2 regions of the Gottfriedia sp. NPDC056225 genome follow, and region 2 is predicted to be linked to the other one. Evidence: a T-box and tRNA genes for the amino acid it is inferred to sense, from the RefSeq annotation. Region 2 holds a T-box; the other holds one or more tRNA genes.
The links. A T-box is a leader RNA that pairs with one kind of tRNA and senses whether it is charged. The one in region 2 lies ahead of ileS (isoleucine--tRNA ligase), so its partner is inferred to be a tRNA-Ile.
Positions count from the first base shown of each region.

Region 1 (3,622 bases), on a different contig from region 2:
ATGGTAGTTGGGGGTTTCCCCCTGTGAGAGTAGAACGTCGCTTGGTTTGATGGAGGATTAGCTCAGCTGGGAGAGCACCTGCCTTACAAGCAGGGGGTCGGCGGTTCGAGCCCGTCATCCTCCACCATATGCCGACTTAGCTCAATTGGTAGAGCAACTGACTTGTAATCAGTAGGTTGAGGGTTCAAGTCCTTTAGTCGGCACTCTTTTTGAGCCATTAGCTCAGTTGGTAGAGCATCTGACTTTTAATCAGAGGGTCGAAGGTTCGAATCCTTCATGGCTCACCATTTTCTCAAAAAGAAAATATTTGCGGGTGTGGCGGAATTGGCAGACGCGCTAGACTTAGGATCTAGTACTTCGGTGTGGGGGTTCGAGTCCCTTCACCCGCACCATTTATAATTTAAAAGCAGTATACGCGGAAGTAGTTCAGTGGTAGAATACAACCTTGCCAAGGTTGGGGTCGCGGGTTCGAGCCCCGTCTTCCGCTCCACATATGCTGCCGGGGTGGTGGAATGGCAGACACACAGGACTTAAAATCCTGCGGGGGTTGACCCCGTGCCGGTTCGAGTCCGGCCCTCGGTACCATTTATAATATGCGCCCGTAGCTCAATTGGATAGAGCGTTTGACTACGGATCAAAAGGTTATGGGTTCGAGTCCTTTCGGGCGCGCCATATTGTATCACCTGTAATTCTAAACGGGAAGTGGCTCAGCTTGGTAGAGCACCTGGTTTGGGACCAGGGGGTCGCAGGTTCAAATCCTGTCTTCCCGACCATTTAAAACATGGGGCCTTAGCTCAGCTGGGAGAGCGCCTGCCTTGCACGCAGGAGGTCAGCGGTTCGATCCCGCTAGGCTCCACTTAGAAAACTTAAATGAATTATTATGGCGGTGTAGCTCAGCTGGCTAGAGCGTACGGTTCATACCCGTGAGGTCGTGGGTTCGACTCCCTCCGCCGCTACTTATTTTTTTTAGGACCTTTAGCTCAGCTGGTTAGAGCAGACGGCTCATAACCGTCCGGTCGTAGGTTCGAGTCCTACAAGGTCCACCACTTATCAATGGAGTAATACCCAAGTCTGGCTGAAGGGATCGGTCTTGAAAACCGACAGGGGTGTAACAGCCCGCGGGGGTTCGAATCCCTCTTACTCCTCCATTTTTATTAAATCTCATATTAATGAATCTAACTTAGTTAGGATTCACATTATCGCGGGGTGGAGCACGAACGAATATGCTTCGAAGGAATTACTTCAGCATACCAATCGAGCCGCTACTTGCATAAACATCCTGAGATTGGGATGGTCTTAAAGAAATAAACTTCATGGATCTAATTAAAATAGTATCCACATTATCGCGGGGTGGAGCAGTCTGGTAGCTCGTCGGGCTCATAACCCGAAGGTCGCAGGTTCAAATCCTGTCCCCGCAACCAAATGGTCCCGTGGTGTAGCGGTTAACATGCCTGCCTGTCACGCAGGAGATCGCCGGTTCGATCCCGGTCGGGACCGCCATTTAAGATGGCTCGGTAGCTCAGTCGGTAGAGCAGAGGACTGAAAATCCTCGTGTCGGCGGTTCGATTCCGTCCCGAGCCACCATCTTAAATAAGTTGAACTAGTTATGGAAACGTACAATATTTAAGATAAATAATTTAATTAAGCCGACTTAGCTCAATTGGTAGAGCAACTGACTTGTAATCAGTAGGTTGAGGGTTCAAGTCCTTTAGTCGGCACTCTTTATGGCGGTCGTGGCGAAGTGGTTAACGCATCGGATTGTGGTTCCGACACTCGTGGGTTCGATTCCCATCGGTCGCCCCATATTATGCGGGTGTAGTTTAATGGTAAAATAGAAGCCTTCCAAGCTTCGGTCGTGGGTTCGATTCCCATCACCCGCTTTTTTATAAAATTTAATGGGCCTATAGCTCAGCTGGTTAGAGCGCACGCCTGATAAGCGTGAGGTCGATGGTTCGAGTCCATTTAGGCCCACCATTAAATTTATAATTAATTTTTCCGCAGTAGCTCAGTGGTAGAGCACTCGGCTGTTAACCGAGTGGTCGTAGGTTCGAATCCTACCTGCGGAGCCATTATGATAGAGAAGTACCCAAGTGGCTCAAGGGGCGCCCCTGCTAAGGGTGTAGATCGGGTAACCGGTGCGAGGGTTCGAATCCCTTCTTCTCTGCCATATTTTTTTTTGGCCCGTTGGTCAAGCGGTTAAGACACCGCCCTTTCACGGCGGTAACACGGGTTCGAGTCCCGTACGGGTCATAACTAAAGCTCAGTTATTTGTGATAACACAGGTAACTGAGCTTTTTATTTGTCTTTATAATTAGGGACTCAAACAACAATATGAGAAAGATTTCCTCTATCATCACTGTAGCAGTGATAACTCCGTTCGATTTATATAAACAGTCGAATCCAATAACGCCTCGCAGCAAATCATATCACCGGATCTTATTTAATGGTGGTTTTCAGTAGTATAACTGGACAAATAGATGCCTTCTAGAGCTATTTATATAGAGCATCCATCTTAAACTCCGAATAGGTAACGTTAAACGTAATATTCCCAAATAATGAAAATGTTTTAATGTGAACTTCTCAAATAAAATGCTTTTTGAAAAAAAAATGGACGAACCTAATTATTAATATAAAAGCCAAGAATATTCACTTTATAAAATAGTCTGATTATTCTTCTGCTTTTTTAAACGCTTTAATTTCATCATCTAAAAGGGCATTCGTTACTAATCCTTCATTCAACTCAGTATTATTGTCCCAATCGAATTCATCCCCTAGTTCTTTAATAAAATCAATTAATCACATCTATAATTAGAAAAGATAATTTGTGTTTATAGATACTAACAAACAAATAAATATTTCCACATACGTGCAAAATATTTTCAATCTCTTTTACAAATATAGTAATAGAAACAACGCATTTCAGAAGTAGCTCTCCATGGTGTAAACCTGCACTCTTCCTTTGAACTTCATTCGGGTTACATACATATTTCTCACTTTAAAACTAATAGCCGTATCACTTAGTTTAAACTCCAACACGATTATATCCTAGCACTTAATTGCAATATCAGTATTATTCATAAATATTATTACTATTATGGAATCTTCAACAACTGTTTTTACTTCTATAATTTGTTTATGAAATGATGAATATCTTTAAATACTTTAACGGAAAAATAGAAAAGATTTTCAATTTGAGAGAATTGTTAGGAGATAGACTATATTTAAAGTCATTCCTTCTTTATACTTACCCTTAATATTTAATCTGAAATTAGAAAGCAAGAAATTGAAAGCTAGCGAAGGATCTTGATGCTAAAATGTGAATAGCTAAAGATGAGGTGAGTGATCGAATGAACGGATTAAATAATCAAGTTATGTGGACTGCAGTTGAGGAATGTGATGAAAACTATGATGGCGTTTTTATTTATGCAGTAAAGTCTACTGGAATCTGTTGTAAGCCTTCGTGTAAGTCAAGAACCCCTTTAATAGAAAATGTATCGTTTTATCCATCACTTTCATTAGCAATAAATGATGGTTATCGTCCATGCAAAAGATGTCAACCTGACTTACTTCACACAAGTGAGGAGGATATAATTTTTTCAGCCAAACGCTTTATTGAAAAAGA
Region 1 covers NZ_JBHJTJ010000005.1:48-3,669, forward strand. The annotation lists partial or broken rRNA gene rrf (5S ribosomal RNA) at 1-46, shown strand, start outside; tRNA gene ACFCYN_RS05360 (tRNA-Val) at 52-127, shown strand; tRNA gene ACFCYN_RS05365 (tRNA-Thr) at 131-203, shown strand; tRNA gene ACFCYN_RS05370 (tRNA-Lys) at 212-287, shown strand; tRNA gene ACFCYN_RS05375 (tRNA-Leu) at 310-392, shown strand; tRNA gene ACFCYN_RS05380 (tRNA-Gly) at 416-490, shown strand; tRNA gene ACFCYN_RS05385 (tRNA-Leu) at 499-585, shown strand; tRNA gene ACFCYN_RS05390 (tRNA-Arg) at 596-672, shown strand; tRNA gene ACFCYN_RS05395 (tRNA-Pro) at 697-773, shown strand; tRNA gene ACFCYN_RS05400 (tRNA-Ala) at 784-856, shown strand; tRNA gene ACFCYN_RS05405 (tRNA-Met) at 883-956, shown strand; tRNA gene ACFCYN_RS05410 (tRNA-Ile) at 970-1,046, shown strand; tRNA gene ACFCYN_RS05415 (tRNA-Ser) at 1,056-1,148, shown strand; tRNA gene ACFCYN_RS05420 (tRNA-Met) at 1,345-1,421, shown strand; tRNA gene ACFCYN_RS05425 (tRNA-Asp) at 1,425-1,500, shown strand; tRNA gene ACFCYN_RS05430 (tRNA-Phe) at 1,509-1,584, shown strand; tRNA gene ACFCYN_RS05435 (tRNA-Thr) at 1,646-1,718, shown strand; tRNA gene ACFCYN_RS05440 (tRNA-His) at 1,728-1,803, shown strand; tRNA gene ACFCYN_RS05445 (tRNA-Gly) at 1,810-1,880, shown strand; tRNA gene ACFCYN_RS05450 (tRNA-Ile) at 1,898-1,974, shown strand; tRNA gene ACFCYN_RS05455 (tRNA-Asn) at 1,995-2,069, shown strand; tRNA gene ACFCYN_RS05460 (tRNA-Ser) at 2,077-2,167, shown strand; tRNA gene ACFCYN_RS05465 (tRNA-Glu) at 2,179-2,250, shown strand; gene ACFCYN_RS05470 (bifunctional transcriptional activator/DNA repair enzyme AdaA) at 3,348-3,622, shown strand, end outside.
Region 1: it encodes a tRNA-Ile, which carries the amino acid that the T-box ahead of ileS (isoleucine--tRNA ligase) is inferred to sense. The anticodon was not compared.

Region 2 (3,622 bases):
AGTTGGAAAGAACAAGTAATCGAACGCTATTCAATAAAGTTAACCGATTTTCTCGATTTAAGGGAACAAGCGATTTTGCAATCAGTTATTGGAAACCAAGTAGATTGTCATGTCGCGTTTTTTGGTGGACGATTAGATAGTGAACGAAAACGCGCAATTATTTACCCAAGCTACTACACACCAGAAGAAGAAGATTATTCTTTAGAAGCATTTGAGTTAAATTATGCAACTAAATTTCACACATTATCACATCGACAAGTACTAGGTACATTAATGTCATTAGGAATAACTAGAGGGAAATTTGGTGATATTTTAATAAAAAATGATAAAATCCAATTAATAGTTGCAGAAGAAATTGCAAGTTTTGTAGAAAATAACTTGAATTCTGTAGGAAAGTCGCCGATTAAATTAATGAGAATTTCATTTAAAGAGTTGATTGAATCAGATGATAATTGGCAAACTAGTAATGGAACTGTATCGTCATTACGATTAGATGTTTTATTAAGTGAGTTTTATAATATATCTAGGCAAAAAGCTCAAATGCTAATTAAAGCTGAGCATGTAAAAGTAAATCAGCGAATCATTGATTCTACATCATTCATATGTGAAGAAGGAGATTTATTCTCAGTTAAAGGCTTTGGAAGAGGCATGTTACAATCGATTGACGGCTTGTCAAAAAAGGAAAAATGGCGGATAAACTACGGGATTAAAAAATAGCTCAGAAATTGTAGAAGGAAAAACGTAGAAACTGTCGAAAATTTATTATAACCTATTAATAAAGAACATACATGGAGGTGGCTTAATTGCCTTTAACACCACTTGATATTCATAATAAAGAATTTGGCAAAAGTTTTCGTGGTTATGACGAAGACGAAGTGAATGAGTTTTTAGATCAAGTTATTAAAGATTATGAATTAGTTATTCGTGAGAAGAAACAGTTAGAGGAACAAATTCTTGATATGAAAGAAAGATTAAAGCATTTTTCTACGATAGAAGAAACTTTAAATAAGTCGATTTTGATTGCCCAAGAAGCTGCTGAAGATGTTAAAGGTAGTGCTCAGAAAGAAGCTAAATTGATTATTAAAGAAGCAGAAAAGAATGCTGATCGTATTATCAATGAAGCTTTAATTAAATCTAGAAAAGTCACAATGGAGTTTGAAGAACTTAAAAAACAATCAAAAGTTTTCCGAACACGTTTAAGAATGGCAATTGAAACTCAATTAGAAATGTTAGGTCATGAAGATTGGGATCATATTTTAGATGAAAAAGAAACAGAGGAAATTGCAAACTAATCGCATAAGCCTTGACGATTTCTAAAGTTTTACATATAATTTATTAGATATTAATAGTAAATCGGTGATAGGGAAGAGTACTTCTATAAAACTAGTTAGCGAGTCAAGGACAGTGTAAGCTTGATCTAGAATTTAGGAGGAAAATCACCCTAGAGTGCTTTTCTGAACTTAAGTAAGAAAAGACGTGTCATTCACGTTACGGATGCTAAGAGGACAATAAAGAATAATTTTTGTTGTCAATTAGGGTGGTACCACGGGAAACCTTTCTCGTCCCTTTTTTGGGATGCGAAAGGTTTTTTTGTATTCATCAACGATTTATTTTACATATTTAAAATCCATCAAATTGAAACAAAAGCATTAAATTAATGCATTTGAAGCTCTAATAAATAGATGATTCCACTAATAAAAGGCGGGTAAGATGGATACAATGCGTTAATGTGGAATTTAAAATGCTAAACAAGCTAGTAAAACCTATTAGGAAATATATTAATAAACTAGCTTTTAGATACAACTTTGAAATAGTTAAAAATGGAGGAAAGCAAATGGAATACAAAGATACGTTACTTATGCCAAAAACTGAATTTCCAATGAGAGGAAATTTACCTCAACGTGAGCCTCAAATTCAAGACGAATGGAACAAGAAAGATCTTTATGCAACTGTACAAAAGCATAACGAAGGAAAACCATCATTTATTTTACATGATGGACCGCCTTATGCAAATGGTGACCTTCATATGGGACATGCACTTAATAAAGTTCTAAAGGATTTCATTGTTCGTTTTTATAATATGAATGGATATCGTTCTCCTTATGTTCCAGGTTGGGATACTCATGGTTTACCAATTGAACAAGCTTTAGCAAATAAAAAAGTAAATCGTAAAGAAATGTCAGTAGCAGAATTCCGTAAACTTTGTGAGGAATATGCTTACGAGCAAGTAGAACGCCAAAAAGAGCAATTCAAACGTTTAGGGATTTTAGGAGATTGGGACCGCCCATATATTACTCTTGAAAAAGAATATGAAGCTGAACAAATTAAAGTATTCGGTAAAATGGCTACTAAGGGGTTAATCTACAAAGGTCTAAAACCGGTATATTGGTCTCCTTCTAGTGAATCAGCATTAGCAGAAGCAGAAATCGAATACCAAGATAAGCGCTCTGCATCAATCTATGTTGCATTTGCTGTTGAAAATGGTAAAGATGTATTAAATGGTGGAGAGAAGTTCATTATTTGGACAACAACACCTTGGACAATTCCAGCTAACTTAGCTGTATGTTTACATCCTGAATTAAGCTATGATGTAGTTGCTGTAAACGGTGATAAATTTGTCGTTGCTAGTGAACTAAGAGAATCTGTAGCAACAGAATTAGGCTGGGAAGATGCAGTAGTTGAAAAGTCATTCAAAGGTTCTGAGCTTGAAGGCATCGTATGTAAACATCCTTTATATGATCGTAATTCAGTCGTAATTTTAGGGGATCATGTAACAACTGACGCTGGAACGGGTTGTGTTCATACAGCTCCTGGTCATGGTGAAGATGACTTCCGTGTTGGACAACAATATGGTTTAGATGTACTTTGTCCAGTAGATGAAAAAGGCGTACTTACTAAAGAAGCTCCTGGTTTTGAAGGTTTATTCTATGATGCAGCAAATAAAGAAATTACAAATGCATTAGAAGAAAAAGGTGCTTTATTAAAATTACAATTCATTACACATTCATATCCACATGACTGGAGAACGAAAAAACCAATAATCTTCCGTGCAACAGCACAATGGTTCGCATCAATTGAAGCAATTCGTGATCAATTAATGCAAGCTGTTCAAGATACTAAATGGTTCCCAAATTGGGGAGAAACTCGTCTATTCAACATGGTTCGTGATCGTGGAGATTGGTGTATTTCACGTCAACGTGTATGGGGAGTACCAATTCCAGTATTTTATGCTGAAGACGGAGAAGCAATTATTACTGAAGAAACAATTGAACACGTTTCGAACTTATTTAAAGAGCATGGTTCAAATATTTGGTTTGAAAAAGAAGCGAAAGAATTATTACCAGAAGGCTTTACACATCCTAGTTCACCAAATGGTAAATTTACTAAAGAAAAAGATATCATGGATGTATGGTTCGATAGTGGTTCGTCACATCAAGCTGTTCTAAATACTCGTGAAGAATTATCTTTCCCAGCAGATATTTACCTAGAAGGCTCTGACCAATACCGTGGTTGGTTTAACTCATCTTTAAGTACTAGTGTTGCTGTAACAGGTCAAGCACCTTATAAAGCTGTAGTAAGCCATGGTTTCGTTTTAGACGGTGAAGGTCGTAAAATGAGTAAA
Region 2 covers NZ_JBHJTJ010000012.1:85,855-89,476, reverse strand. The annotation lists gene ACFCYN_RS10655 (YlmH family RNA-binding protein) at 1-717, shown strand, start outside; gene ACFCYN_RS10650 (DivIVA domain-containing protein) at 804-1,292, shown strand; T-box leader at 1,348-1,570, shown strand; gene ileS (isoleucine--tRNA ligase) at 1,835-3,622, shown strand, end outside.